Regions from separate parts of the Geodermatophilus sp. SYSU D00758 genome, predicted to be linked through region 2. Evidence: riboswitches for the same ligand, from Rfam matches in the RefSeq annotation. Region 2 holds a riboswitch; each other region holds the start of a gene.
What was found. Region 2 has a riboswitch for cyclic di-AMP ahead of ACI8AC_RS20935 (transglycosylase family protein). Riboswitches for the same ligand answer to the same signal wherever they lie in the genome.

Region 1 (4,778 bases), on a different contig from region 2:
AACGTGCTGGCCGGCGCCGACGGCCGCCCCTGGCTGGTCGACCCCGCCGCGTACGGCGGGCACCGCGAGGTCGACCTGGCGATGCTGGCGCTGTTCGGCGCGCCCTCGCCGCGCACGCTGGCCGCCTACGACGAGGTCTGGCCCCGGTCCGAGGGGCACGCGGACCGGCTGGCGCTCTACCAGCTCTTCCCGCTGCTGGTGCACGCCGTCCTCTTCGGGGGCGGCTACGTGGCCGCGGCGGAGGCGGCGGCCCGCCGGTACGCCTGACCCCGTCCGCCCCCACCGGCCATGCACGTGACACGGGGCCGACACGAGCCCGTGGCACTGTGGAGGTCGTGCCTCCTGCAGTTCCCGGCGTCCCGTTCGAGCCGCGCACCACCCCTCCCGGCCCCCAGGACGCGGGCGGTCCCCGCAGCGCCGAGCACGCCCGCCTGGCCGAGGGCGCCGACATGTCGGCGCCCTGGCGGCTGTGGGGTCCCTACCTCGCCGGCCGGCAGTGGGGGACCGTCCGGGAGGACTACTCCGAGGACGGCGACGCGTGGTCGTCCTTCCCGTTCGACCACGCGCACGCCCGGGCCTACCGGTGGGGCGAGGACGGCCTCGGGGGCATCTGCGACCGCTACGGCTTCCTCAACTTCTCGGTCGCCCTCTGGAACGGGGAGGACCCCGTCCTCAAGGAGCGGCTGTTCGGCCTCACCAACGAGGAGGGCAACCACGGGGAGGACGCCAAGGAGTACTGGTGGGCCGTCGACGGCACGCCCACGCACTCCTGGATGCAGTGGCTCTACCGCTACCCGCAGGCGGAGTTCCCCTACGAGGAGCTGCGGCGGGTCAACGCGGAGCGGTCCCGGCTGGAGCGCGAGTACGAGCTGGCCGACACCGGCGTCCTCGACGAGGACCGGTTCTTCGACGTCCAGGTCACCTACGCCAAGGCCGCACCGGACGACGTCTGCATCGTCGTCACCGCCACCAACCACGGCCCCGATCCCGCGCCGCTGCACCTGCTGCCGCAGGTGTGGTTCCGCAACACGTGGTCCTGGGGCGGGGACAAGCGGCAGGGCGTGCTCACCCAGCTCCTGGCGCCGACGCTCACCGTCTCCGGGTTGGAGGCGGTCGAGGCCGAGCACGGCTTCCTCGGTCGCTACCACCTCGCCGCCGAGGGCGACCCCGTCGTCCTGTGCTGCGACAACGAGACCGACGCCGTCACGCTCTTCGGCGCCGAGCGCAACGCCAGCCGGTTCCCCAAGGACGGGATCGACCGCCGGGTCGTGCACGGCGACGAGTCGCGGATCAACCCCTCGGACTCCGGGACCAAGGCCGCGTTCTGGTACCGGTGGGACGCCGTCGGGCCGGGGGAGAGCGTCAGCGTGCGGCTGCGGCTGCGCCGTCCGGCCCCCGACGAGGACGTCTTCGGCCCGGGGTTCGACGCGGTGCTGGCCACCCGCCGCGCCGAGGCCGACGACTTCTACGGCTCGGTGATCCACGAGAGCCTCTCCGACGAGGACCGGCACGTCGCCCGCCGCGCCTACGCCGGGCTGCTGTGGACCAAGCAGCTGTACCGCTTCGACGTCGCGCAGTGGCTGGACGGCGATCCCGACGTCGACGCCCCGGAGGCGCGGCGGCGGCGGGGACGGCGCAACACCGGCTGGCGGCACCTGGCGCTGGCCGACGTGATCTCCATGCCGGACGAGTGGGAGTACCCGTGGTTCGCCGCGTGGGACACCGCCTTCCACTGCATCCCGCTCGCGCACGTCGACCCGGACTTCGCCAAGGAGCAGCTGGTGCTCATGTGCCGGGAGTGGGCGATGCACCCCAACGGCCAGCTGCCGGCCTACGAGTGGGCCTTCGGTGACGTCAACCCGCCGGTGCACGCGTGGGCGGCCTGGCACGTCTACCGCATCGACGGCTACCGCGACCAGCAGTTCCTGGTCCGGGTGTTCACCAAGCTGCTGCTCAACTTCTCGTGGTGGGTCAACCGCAAGGACGCCGGCGGGTCCAACGTCTTCGAGGGCGGTTTCCTCGGGATGGACAACATCGCGCTGTTCGACCGCTCGGCGCCGCTGCCCCCGGGCTACCGGCTCGAGCAGTCGGACGCCACGAGCTGGATGGCGTTCTACTGCCAGCAGATGCTCAAGATCGCCCTCGAGCTGTCCCGGTTCGACCAGGCCTGGGACGGGACGGCGACCAAGTTCTTCGAGCACTTCCTGGCCATCGCCCAGGCGATGAACGCCTTCGGCTCGCACGAGGTGTCGCTGTGGCACGAGGAGGACGGCTTCTTCTACGACGTCCTCGTCGCCCCGGACGGCAAGGCCGAGCCGCTGCAGGTGCGCTCGATGGTCGGGCTGCTGCCGATCCTGGGGGTCACCGAGATCCCGCGGTGGGTCGCCCAGCTGCCGGACGTCGCGGAGCGGGTGCGCTGGCTGCAGCGGCGCCGGCCCGAGCTCATGCGGCCGCTGCGCAGCCGGTCCGGGCCCGAGGGGCGCACGATGCTGCTCTCGCTGGTGGGGGAGGAGCGGCTGGCGCGCATCCTGCAGCGGATGTTCGACACCGACGAGTTCCTGTCGCCCTACGGCATCCGGTCGCTGTCCAAGGCCACCGGGCAGGTGTTCGCCCAGGTCGGCGGCCGCGACGTGTCCATCGAGTACGAGCCGGGGGAGTCGCGCACCAAGCTCTTCGGCGGGAACTCGAACTGGCGCGGCCCGGTGTGGTTCCCGGTCAACGTGCTGCTCGCCGACAAGCTGCGCACGCTGGGCCGGTACTACGGCGACGCCTTCACCATCGAGATCCCGACCGGGTCGGGCAACCGCTGCACCCTCGTCGAGGCCGCCGATCTGGTGGACAACAGCCTCACCGCGCTGTTCCGGCCGGTGGGCGGCAAGCGGCCGGCCGACGGCAAGCGGATCGAGTCCAGCGATTCGGACCTGTGGCGGGAGCACCCGACGTTCAGCGAGTTCTTCGACGGCGACACCGGCGAGGGCCTGGGCGCGACCCACCAGACCGGCTGGACGGCCCTGGTCGCGCACCTGCTCAACCCGCGCCTGCCCCCGGACCCGCGCTTCACCTGACCGGCATCCTGCGCCGGGTGCGCCCCGCACCCGGGCGGTAGGCCCCTCCTCACCCGGTTCGGTGACACGGCGGGGTCGGTCCACTACCGCGCGTGGACGGCGACACGCCAGACCTTCCCGCCGTGGGGTGCATCACGGCGACAACCGCCATAACGGCACGTAGCGTTCTGGCTGCGCTCAGCACACGAGAGAGCGCGGCGCCGGTCCGCCCAACCCTGCCCACCGGTCGTCCACCGATCCGCCCAGGGCAGGGGTGGGGGACCCACTCGCGTCGCCCGGTGCCGGCTGCCGCCGGACCGCGCGTCTCCGGGGTGAAGCCGCGTGACCGCGGCCGGGCACCGATCGCCCGAACCCGACAGCTCACCTCGCCGGCGGTGATCGGGAGATCCATGTCCAAGCACCGCGCTCCCCGCTACGTCCGCACCAAGAAGGCCCTCGCCGGGGTCCCCGTCGCCGCCGGCGCCACGGTGGTCGGCATCGGGGTCCTGGCCACCCCGGCCCAGGCCGCCGCCACCCACGACTGGACCGGCGTCGCCCGGTGCGAGTCCGGCGGCAACTGGGCCATCAACACCGGCAACGGCTACCACGGCGGGCTGCAGTTCGCCCCGGGCACCTGGTCGGCCTACGGCGGCACCGCGTTCGCGCCGCGCGCGGACCTCGCCACGCCCGCCCAGCAGGTCGAGGTGGCCGAGGCCGTGCTCGCCGGGCAGGGCATCGGCGCCTGGCCGACCTGCGGCAAGTACCTCGCCGAGGGCACCACCCCGGCCGCCGCCCAGCCCGCCGCCCCCGCGCCGGCCGCCCCGGAGCAGGCCGCCCCCGCGCCGGCGGCCCCGGAGCAGGCCGCGGCGGAGCGGGGGGACGCCGTCGCCGAGGAGACCCACACCGTCCGGCGCGGTGACACCATCGCCCGCATCGCGGCCGCGTACGGCGAGCGCTGGCGGGACCTGTACCAGCGCAACACCGACGTGATCGGCGGGAACCCGAACCGGATCTACCCCGGCCAGGTGCTGCAGCTGACCGGCGCCGCGTCGGCCCAGGAGGCCTCCGAGGAGCGGTCGGGCGAGGGCTCGGTGGACCGCTCCCGGAGCCGCGACGGCTCGGAGGACCGCGACGGCTCGGACCGCGCGTCCCGCGGGGAGCGCACCGGCGGGTGGGAGCGCGACGGGGCCGCCCAGGCCGCTCCGGCGCCCGAGGCCGCTCCGGCCCCGTCCGCGGGGGACTCCGCGCCGGCGGCCGTCCCGGCACCGGTCGCCGCCCAGGCCGCCGCGGCCGCGCCCGCCCCGGAGCAGGCGGCGGTGACCAGCGGCGCCGCGGTCATCAGCAACACCGCCGGGGCCGTGCGGCCGCAGGTCCAGGCCGCCGCCGACCAGGTGGTCGCCAACGTGCGGGGCGCCGCGCTGATCACCATCGGCGGTACCCGCGCGAGCGCGGCCGACCCGAACGGCCACCCGGCCGGGCTGGCGCTGGACTACATGGTGAACGACGACGCCGCCCTGGGGGACGCGATCGTCGCCTACCACGTGGCGCACTGGGACGAGCTGGGCGTGGACTACCTCATCTGGCAGCAGCGCATCCTCTCCTCGCCGGATGGTGCGTGGAAGGCGATGGAGGACCGCGGCAGCGCGACGGCCAACCACTTCGACCACGTCCACGTCAGCCACGTCGGCTGAGGTCCCGCCGTCCCGCCGGGCCGGGCGGGCCGGCGCTGGCCCA
Region 2 (4,778 bases):
GGGCGACGGCCGGGACGACGGGCTACGACGCGCTGGCCGAGGTGGACGACGTCCTGGTCGACCCCGCCGGCGAGGCGGCGCTGACCGCGCTCGACACCGAGCTGGCCGGCGGTCCGGTCGACTACGCCCGGCTGGTGCACGACGCCAAGCGCGAGGTGACCGACGGCATCCTCGGATCGGAGGTCGCCCGCCTGGTGCGGGTGATCGGGGAGCTGCCGGGCGTCGAGCGGGCGCGGCAGACCGAGGCCCTCGCCGAGCTGCTGGCCTCCTTCCCCGTCTACCGCACCTACCTCCCCGACGGCCGCGAGCACCTGGACGCGACGATCGCCGCCGTCCGGGACCGGCGCCCCGACCTCACCGCGGCCCTCGACGCCCTCCACCCCGTCCTGGGGCAGGCCGGCACCGAGGCCGCCACCCGCTTCGAGCAGACCAGCGGGCCGGTGATGGCCAAGGGTGTCGAGGACAGCGCCTACTACCGGTGGGCACGGTTCGTGGCGCTCAACGAGGTGGGCGGTGACCCGGCCCGCTTCGGCGCCACCGTCGAGGAGTTCCACGAGGCCCAGGTGCGCCGGCTGGACCGCAAGCCCGCGTCGATGACGTCGCTGTCGACGCACGACACCAAGCGCAGCGAGGACGTCCGCGCCCGGCTCGCGGTCCTCGCGGAGGTCCCGACCGAGTGGGCGGACCTGGTCCGCGGGTGGCTGTCGCGGCACCCGCTGCCCGACCGGCCCCTGGCCCACCTGGTGTGGCAGAACCTCGTCGGCGCCTGGCCGCTGTCCCGGGAACGGGCGCACGGCTACGCGGGGAAGGCCGCCCGCGAGGCCGGCACGTCGACCACCTGGACCGCCCCCGACGAGGCCTTCGAGGCCCGGCTGCACGCCCTCGTGGACTCGGCGTTCGACGACCCGGCGACCCACGCCGAGGTGGGGTCGTTCGTCGCCGGGATCGCGCCGTACGGCCGCTCCAACGCGCTGGCGCAGAAGCTGGTGCAGCTCACGATGCCCGGCGTCCCCGACGTCTACCAGGGCACCGAGCTGTGGGACCTCTCGCTGGTCGACCCGGACAACCGGCGGCCGGTCGACTGGGACCTCCGCCGCCGGCTGCTGGCCCGGCTCGACGAGGGCTGGCTGCCGGAGGTGGACGACGAGGGCGCGGCCAAGCTGCTCGTCGTCTCCCGCGCCCTGCGGGCCCGTCGCGACTCCCCGGGGCTGTTCACCGGTTACCTGCCGGTGACCGCGACCGGGTCGGCGGCCGGGCACGCGGTGGCGTTCGACCGGGGCGGTGCGGTGACGGTGGCGACGCGGCTCCCGGTGGCTCTGGAGGCCGCTGGCGGCTGGGGGGACACCGCCCTGCGGCTGCCGACCGGTTCCTGGCGCGACCTGCTCACCGGGCAGCGGGTGGTCTCCGACGCCGGCGGCGTGCCGGTCGCCGGCGCGCTGGCCCGGCTGCCCGTGGCGCTCCTCGTCCGCGACTGACGGTGACCCTCGGGGGCGGGCAGCCCGCCCCCGACCGGCCCGTCGCGGAAAGCGCGATCGACCCCGCGTGGCGGGCGGGTGGCAGGGGCTCTACGCCAAGAACCGCGGCGTGATCAGCGACCCCGACCGCATCCACGCGGGTCAGCGGCTCACCCTCTGACCCGACGGGCTCCGGGGGGCGGTCCGCGCCCCCCGGGGCCAGGGGGGCGCGTGCAGCGTGCCGTGACCCCCTCGTTACCTTGTCCCGGCGTCCGCCGCACCGAGGCGGGCGCCGGTGCCGATCCGCCCAACCCCGTCCGTCGGCCACCGCACCACCTGCACCGCTCCAGGACGGGGGCGGGGGACCCACTTCGACGCCCGCGGCCGACGGCCGCCGGCGTCTCGGGGTGAAGCCGCGCAGCGCGCGGCCGGGACACCGATCGTCCCGAACCCGACAGCTCACCTCGCAGGCGGCGGATCGGAGTTCTCCCATGCGCACGTCCTCCTCCCGCCGGGCTGCCCGGCTGGTCCTCGGCACCGCCCTGACCGCGGGCGCCACGGCGGCCGCCCTCGGCCTCGCCGGCCCGGCCGCGGCCGCCGTGCCGAACGACTGGGACGCCGTCGCCCGGTGCGAGTCCAGCGGCAACTGGGCCATCAACACCGGCAACGGCTACTACGGCGGCCTGCAGTTCAGCCAGAGCACCTGGGAGGCCTTCGGCGGCCTGCAGTACGCCGCCCGGGCCGACCTGGCGACCAAGGAGCAGCAGATCGCCACCGCCGAGCGCACGCTCGACGTGCAGGGCCCGGGCGCCTGGCCGACCTGCGGCAAGGCCCTCGACCCGTCGGCCCCCGAGGCCGGCACGGCGGCCGCCGCGCCCGCCCCGGCACCGGCCCCCGCGCCGGCCCCGGCCGCGCCGTCCGGCGCCACGCACACCGTCGTGGCCGGCGACACGCTCGGGAAGATCGCCGCGCAGCACGGCGTCGCCGGCGGCTGGCAGGCGCTGTACGAGAAGAACAGCGGCCTGCTGAGCAGCCCGCACGTGATCGCGCCGGGTCAGGTCCTGGCGCTCTGACCGCCCCCGGCCGCCGGGGGTCCGGCGTGACCGCGCGTCACCCGGCTCCCGGCGGCCGGACCGGGCCGTCGTCCGGCCGCCCGCTGCGCCGGACCGACCGGAGGGGGCCCGGGGACCCGCCCGTCGGGGACCCGGCCCCGGGCGACCGCCAGCGCGAGCGGCCAGTCCGGGTCGGTCCAGTACCCGCTGTGCCCGCCGGTCCCCGTCACCGCGCGCGTCTGCAGAGCGGGGTCGCCGGGCACGGGGTCCAGCAGGCGCCACTCGTCGCCGCACACCCGTCGCCCGGTCCGCGGGTCCAGCCAGTCCGGCTGCAGCCGCGCCGGGTCGTCGAGCCGGCGGGACCGCAGCGGCCCGCCGTCGCGGGTGTGGTCCCAGCTGGTGACCGGCCCGGCGACGGGGTCGGTGTCGCGGTAGAGGTTGACCCACCGGAACGCACCGGCCACGTCGCGCAGCAGGTCGGCGGTCACGTAGTGCGGGAAGCCGCGGGCGAACTGCTGCCGCAGCTGCGACCCGAAGGTCACCCAGCGCACCCGGGACCGGGCGGGCTCGGGCAGCCACAGCAACGCGACCAGGGAGATCAGGCTGCCCTGGCTGTGCGCCGCCACGACCACCTCGGGCGCCGGGTCGGGGTTGCGCCCCGGCAGCGCGCCGGCCGGGTCGTCACCCCCGCGGTCGGCCAGGGGGTCGGCCACGCCGAGGTGCCAGCAGATCCGGCGGAGCAGCGCGGGCACCACCTCGGACGCGTAGGGCGGCGGCACGAACGGGTGCGCCGCGCGCGGCCAGAACGCCACGACGTCCCAGACCACGTTGAGGCCCCGCCGGGCCGCCTCCGACCGCAGCGCGCCGCGGGCCAGCAGCACGGTGCCCAGCCCGATGCCGAGCAGGGTGGCCTGGCCGAGCGCGATGACGACGTCGTCGCCGGTGACGGCGCCGCCCGGCGGTGAGGCGACCCCGGTGAGCACGCTGGCCGGGAAGGGCGGCTCCTGCCCCGCGCCGCGGCCGCCCCACGACGCCAGCCCGATCGCGGCGGCCAGCACCAGGCCCAGCGCCGTCCAGACGGCGAGCACGAGCGGGACGTCGTTCTTCAGCCGTGCCCGCTGCATCGCCGCCGCCGCCCGCCGCACCCAGGGCTGCGGCAGGCGCAGCGCGGGCGGATCGCCGAAGGTCATCGCGTGCCGCGCCCGGACCCGGAACGCCGCCCGCCGCCGGCGCGCGCGCACCCACCCCGCCGCCCCCAGGACGGCGAAGACCACCGCGGTGACGCCCCACGCGTAGGAGAAGCGCTGCAGCAGCGCCGGGACCTCGACCTCGGCCGCGGTCAGCACGTCGAGCAGCTCCGCCACGCCCAGCGTGACCCCGGCGGTGGAGCCCACGGCGAGGAAGCAGCCGACCGCCGTGGCCAGGGCGGCCGACATCCCACCGGCGAACCGGCGGAACGGCCGCGGCACGCGCTGCGCGGCCGGGCGCGTCGCGGCCGCCAGCACGGCGACGGCCAGGGCCAGCAGCGGCACGGTGGCGGTGCCCACGAGGACGAGGACGCCGACCGCCGGCTCGCTGCCCGGCAACCGGCCCACCCCGGTGACGTCGGAGGCCAGCACCGCGGCCAGCGCGAGCAGCACGGCCGCGACGGTGAGCACCCGCAGCGCGGTGGCGGCGAGGAGGACCGCGCGGCGGACCCAGGGCCGCTCCCGGGTGGCCGTGCGCACCGTCGTCCGCCGCTCCGGGTCGCCGCTGACCAGGACGGCGAACCCGACGAGGGCCAGGAGCACGGCCGGGTACCACCGGAACGGCTCGGCCCACCCCGTGCCCGCGTCCACGGCGACCGAGAGGCCGAGCCAGGCCACGACCAGCAGGCCGGCTGCCCGGTGCAGCCGGCGCAGCGCGGGGCTGTCCGGATCGCCGTCGAAGAAGGCGGCGTCGCCCAGCCCGGGCAGCCCGTCGGCCCCGTGGCCGAGGTCGCGCGGCCCGGCCTGCGCGAAGCGGTACCGGCGGCCGGTCTCGACCTGGCCGATCCGGGACAGCCCGACGACGAGCAGGGCGGCCAGCGCGAGGGCGGCGGCGACGACCACCCGGTCGGGCACCGGGAGGCCGCGGCGGGTCAGCCACTGCCAGGCGAGGAGGTCGACCACCACCAGGCAGGCCGCCAGCGCGAACAGCCCGGTGAGGACCAGGCCGACGGTGCGCAGCAGCGCCCCGCAGCCGGCGTGCAGACGGCGCTGGGCGGCGGTGCTGGGCGGCGGCAGCATGAACT
Region 3 (4,778 bases), on a different contig from region 2:
CGGCAGCGGGGTCCCGGGGGCATGCCCCGCGAGGTCGGCGTCCTGGCGGTGGTGGCCTTCGTGGTCGCCCTCGGGTTCGGCATCGTCGCGCCGGCCATCCCGCTGTTCGCCCGCTCCTTCGGGGTGGGCACGACCGCGGTCGGCCTGGCGGTCAGCGCCTTCGCGTTCTTCCGGTTCGTCTCCGCCTTCGGCGGCGGCAGCCTGGTCGAGCGCTTCGGCGAGCGCACCGTGCTGGCCACCGGTCTGGTCACCGTCGCGGTCACCACCGGCGCGGCCGGGCTGGCCGGCTCCTTCCCCCTGTTCCTGGCACTGCGCGCGGCCGGCGGGGTGGGCAGCGCGATGTTCACCGTCTCGGCGCTGTCACTGCTGCTGCGGGTCGCGCCGCCGGACCAGCGCGGCCGGGCCGCGGCCACCTGGCAGGGCGGCTTCATCCTCGGCGGGATCGCCGGGCCGGCCGCCGGCGGCCTGCTCGCCGAGCTCTCCCCGCGCCTGCCCTTCCTCCTCTACGCCGGGTTCCTCCTGGTGGCCGGTGCGGTCAGCACGCTGTTCCTGCGCGCCACCGCGGGCGCGGAGGGCACCGGGCCGGCCGACGCCGCGACGACGGCCGAGCCCCTGCCGCTGGCCCGGGCGCTGCGCTCGCGGCTCTACCTGGCCGCGCTCGCGGCCAACCTCGGGGTCGGCTGGGTGCTGTTCGGGGTGCGCAACTCCCTGGTGCCCCTCTACGTCACCGAGGAGCTCGGCCGGACCGTGGCGTGGGCCGGCGCCGGGCTGCTGGCCGGGTCCCTGGCGCAGGCGCTGGCGCTCCTGCGGGCCGGCCGGCTGGCCGACACCTGGGGCCGGCGCCCCTCGCTGGTGCTCGGCGCGGCGCTGGGGACCGGCTCGATGGCCGTGCTCGTGCTCCCGCCGGCGCTGTGGGCGTTCCTCGCCTCGATGGCGGTCTTCGGGCTGGCCGCGGCCCTGCTGGCCAGCGTGCCGGCCGCGCTGGTCGGCGACGTCAGCCCCGCCCGCGGCGGCCGGGTGGTCGCGGTGTTCCAGATGTCGGCCGACCTGGGCGCGATCATCGGGCCGCTGGCGGCCGGGTGGCTCACCGACGCGGTGTCGTTCCAGGCGGCGTTCGCGCTGAGCACCGCCGTCCTGGCGCTGGGGCTGGCCGGGGCGCTGGCGCTGCCCCGTCAGCCGCGGGACGCCGTCGTCCCGCCGTCCCGGTAGGCCGGCGACCGGCTCGCCCCGCGCGGGCCGCCCGCGGTGAGCAGCGGCAGGGCCCGGCGGGGCACCAGCTCCGACAGCGCCACGACGCTGGTGGAGCGGACCACGCACGGCGAGCGGCCCAGGCGCACCAGCGTCTCCTGGAGGGCGGCGTGGGAGGCGGCGGCGATCCGGCACAGCACGTCGCCGGCGCCGGTGGTGGCGTGCGCCTCGAGCACCCCGGGGATCGCCCGCAGGTCGGCGGCCACCTCGTCGAGCGCGCCCTGCGCGATCTCCAGGGTCACGAAGGCCTGGACGGCGTAGCCCGCCGCCGCCAGGTCGATGTCGGGGCCGTACCCGGCGACCACACCGGACTCCTCCAGCCGCCGCAGCCGGGCCTGCACCGTCGCGCGGGCCACGCCCAGCCGGCGGGACAGCTCCAGCACCCCTGCTCGGGGCTGCTCGGTGAGGGCGGTGAGCACCGCCAGGTCGAGCGCGTCGAGTTCGGCCACCGCGGTCCTCCGTGATCCCGGGCTCGTGTGCAGACCGGACAGCCCGGTGCGCCCCACGTCCGCCGAACTGGGCGGGATGGCCAGCTCGGTCCATCCATCTTGCCCACCTGTGCGGCAGGGAGGTGTCCTGGGTAGCGGATCGAGCACCGCGCCCACCGGACGGAGGACCCCATGAGTCTCGACGGCACCCTGAACGACACGCTCAACGACCAGGAGCGACTGGCCGAGCTGAGCATGGAGCAGCTGCGCCAGCTCGTCGGCCTCGTCGAGCACGACGACTCGACCGACCCCTTCCCGGTGAGCGGCTGGGACGCCCTGGTGTGGGTGGTCGGCAACGCGGTCCAGACCGCGCACTTCTTCCAGTCGGCCTTCGGCATGGAGCTGGTCGCCTACTCGGGCCCGGAGACCGGCAACCGCGACCACCACGCCTACGTGCTGCGCTCGGGCGCCGCGCGGTTCGTGGTGCAGGGCGCCTACGACCCGGCCAGCCCGCTGGCCGACCACCACCGGCGGCACGGGGACGGCATCGTCGACATCGCGCTGTCGGTGCCCGACGTCGACCGGTGCATCGCCCACGCCCGCGCCCGGGGCGCCACCGTGCTCGAGGAGCCGCACGACGTCTCCGACGAGCACGGCACGGTCCGGCTGGCCGCGATCGCCACCTACGGCGAGACCCGGCACACGCTGGTGGACCGCTCCCGCTACGCCGGCCCCTACCTGCCCGGCTACGTCGCCCGGTCGTCGTCCTTCGTCAAGCGCGCGGGCGCCCCGAAGCGGCTGTTCCAGGCCGTCGACCACGTGGTCGGCAACGTGGAGCTCGGCGAGATGGACCGCTGGGTCGACTTCTACAACCGCGTCATGGGCTTCACCAACATGGCCGAGTTCATCGGCGAGGACATCGCCACGGACTACTCCGCCCTGATGAGCAAGGTCGTCGCCAACGGCAACCACCGGGTCAAGTTCCCGCTCAACGAGCCGGCGATGGGCAAGAAGAAGTCCCAGATCGACGAGTACCTGGAGTTCTACGGCGGCCCGGGCGCCCAGCACGTCGCCCTGGCGACCAACGACATCGTGACCACCGTCGACGCGATGACCGCCGAGGGCGTGGAGTTCCTCGCCACCCCCGACTCCTACTACGAGGACCCGGAGCTGCGGTCCCGCATCGGCACCGTGCGCGTCCCCGTCGAGGAGCTGCAGCGGCGCGGCATCCTGGTCGACCGCGACGAGGACGGCTACCTGCTGCAGATCTTCACCAAGCCGACCGGCGACCGGCCCACCGTGTTCTTCGAGCTCATCGAGCGGCACGGCTCGCTCGGCTTCGGGAAGGGCAACTTCAAGGCGCTGTTCGAGGCGATCGAGCGGGAGCAGGAGCGGCGCGGGAACTTCTGAGCGCCCACCCCGGGCGGCGTCGTCACGCAGCGTGAGACCCGCCCGGGGTGTCCGGCCGGCGGTTGGTTCCGGAACGGTCACGCCTCTAGCGTGTCGGCGTCCGGACGGGTCGTTCCGTCACCGACTGGTGGCACCGGCCGGACGCCGCCGAACCCCGGCGCCGGCCACGCCGCCGGAACCGGGGACCGGGGACCCACCGCAGTCCTGGGGTGAAGCTCGCCGCGGCCCTGACCGGCCGCGGCGGCCGGGCGCCTTCCCGCCCGAACCCGTCAGCTAACCCGGTAGGCGGCCGCGGAAGAGAGGACAGCTCCCCCGGCCATGGCGCGAGTGCCCGCCCCTGCCCGCCGTCCGTCCGCCCCCCGGGTCCTGGTGGGCCTCCTCGCCGCCGGCGGGCTGGCCCTCACCCCCCTGCCGGCGCTCGCCGCCCCCGACGACCCCGCCACCTCCGCCGAGGCCGCCGCGCTGGTCGCCGACCGCGCCCACCGGCTCGAGGTGGTCACCGAGGAGTTCAACGAGGCCCGGGAGCGGCTCCGCGCCGCCCAGGGAGCCGCCGAGCAGGCCGCCGCGGAGGTGGTCGCCGCCGAGGCCGCGGTCGCCGACGCGCAGGCCGCCGTGGACGCGGCGCGGGCCGCGCTGGCCGAGGCGCAGGAGCGGGTGCGGGCCGTCGCCCGCGGCGCCTGGACCGGCGACCGGCTGGTGCCGCTGTCGGCCATGCTGACCAGCGACTCCCCGGAGGAGGTGCTGGACCGGGTCGGCACCCTGCAGACCATCGCCGACCACAACAACGGCGTGCTCGCCGGTGCCGAGCGGGCCGGGCGGGACGCCGACCGCGCCGCCGGCGACGCCGACCGCGCCGCGGCCGAGGCCGACCGCGCCGCCGCGGAGGCCGAGCGCACCCGGACCGAGGCGCAGCAGCTGCTGGACCGGGTGAGCGCGCAGCAGGCCGACCTGGACCGGCAGGTCGCGGAGTTCCGGGCCGAGTACGACCGGCTGGCCGCCGAGGAGCAGGCCGCGGCGCAGGCCGCGGCCGAACGGCACGCCGCCGAGCAGGCCGCCGCCGAGGCCGTGGCCGCCGAGCAGGCGGACGAGCAGCAGGCAGCCGCGCCGGCTCCCTCGGGTGGGGGCGGGTCGGCCGCCCCCGCCCCGGCGGCGCGGGCGGCCGCGCCGCCGGCCCCCGCCGCGGCGCCGGCACCCGGGAGGGCGGCGCAGGTCGCCGTGGACACCGCGATGGCCCAGATCGGCGACCCCTACGTGTGGGCCGCCGCGGGGCCGGACGCCTTCGACTGCTCGGGCCTGGTGCAGTACGCGTTCGCGGCGGCCGGCATCGCGCTGCCGCACTCCAGCCGCATGCAGTCGCAGCTGGGCACGCCGGTCGCCCGCTCGGCGCTGCAGCCCGGCGACCTGGTCTTCTTCTACAGCCCGGTGAGCCACGTCGGCATCTACATCGGCAACGGGCAGATGGTGCACGCCTCCACCTACGGCCGGCCGGTGAAGGTGGCCTCCGTGGACGCGATGGGCGGCTACAACTCCGCCCGCCGCGTCGCCTGACCGCACCGCCCGACGCCGCGGCCGCACCGGGCCCCGCGGCCCGGGTCCGGCGCAGCCCGGGACCCCCGCATCCCGGGTACGCGAGACCCCGGGCACATCGCACCCCGGGCACGTCACACCCCGGGCACGTCGCACCCCGGGCAC

Region 1: another riboswitch for cyclic di-AMP. It lies ahead of ACI8AC_RS21020 (LysM peptidoglycan-binding domain-containing protein); the one in region 2 lies ahead of ACI8AC_RS20935 (transglycosylase family protein).
Region 3: another riboswitch for cyclic di-AMP. It lies ahead of ACI8AC_RS13565 (C40 family peptidase); the one in region 2 lies ahead of ACI8AC_RS20935 (transglycosylase family protein).

The regions. Positions count from the first base shown of each region.
Region 1 covers NZ_JBJGYK010000041.1:2,496-7,273, reverse strand. The annotation lists gene ACI8AC_RS21030 (fructosamine kinase family protein) at 1-267, shown strand, start outside; gene ACI8AC_RS21025 (MGH1-like glycoside hydrolase domain-containing protein) at 336-3,065, shown strand; cyclic di-AMP (ydaO/yuaA leader) riboswitch at 3,295-3,455, shown strand; gene ACI8AC_RS21020 (LysM peptidoglycan-binding domain-containing protein) at 3,455-4,735, shown strand.
Region 2 covers NZ_JBJGYK010000040.1:16,711-21,488, reverse strand. The annotation lists gene treY (malto-oligosyltrehalose synthase) at 1-1,475, shown strand, start outside; cyclic di-AMP (ydaO/yuaA leader) riboswitch at 1,784-1,942, shown strand; gene ACI8AC_RS20935 (transglycosylase family protein) at 1,946-2,527, shown strand; gene ACI8AC_RS20930 (hypothetical protein) at 2,509-4,778, opposite strand, start outside.
Region 3 covers NZ_JBJGYK010000016.1:46,914-51,691, forward strand. The annotation lists gene ACI8AC_RS13550 (MFS transporter) at 22-1,209, shown strand; gene ACI8AC_RS13555 (Lrp/AsnC family transcriptional regulator) at 1,173-1,697, opposite strand; gene hppD (4-hydroxyphenylpyruvate dioxygenase) at 1,869-3,086, shown strand; cyclic di-AMP (ydaO/yuaA leader) riboswitch at 3,257-3,374, shown strand; gene ACI8AC_RS13565 (C40 family peptidase) at 3,405-4,634, shown strand.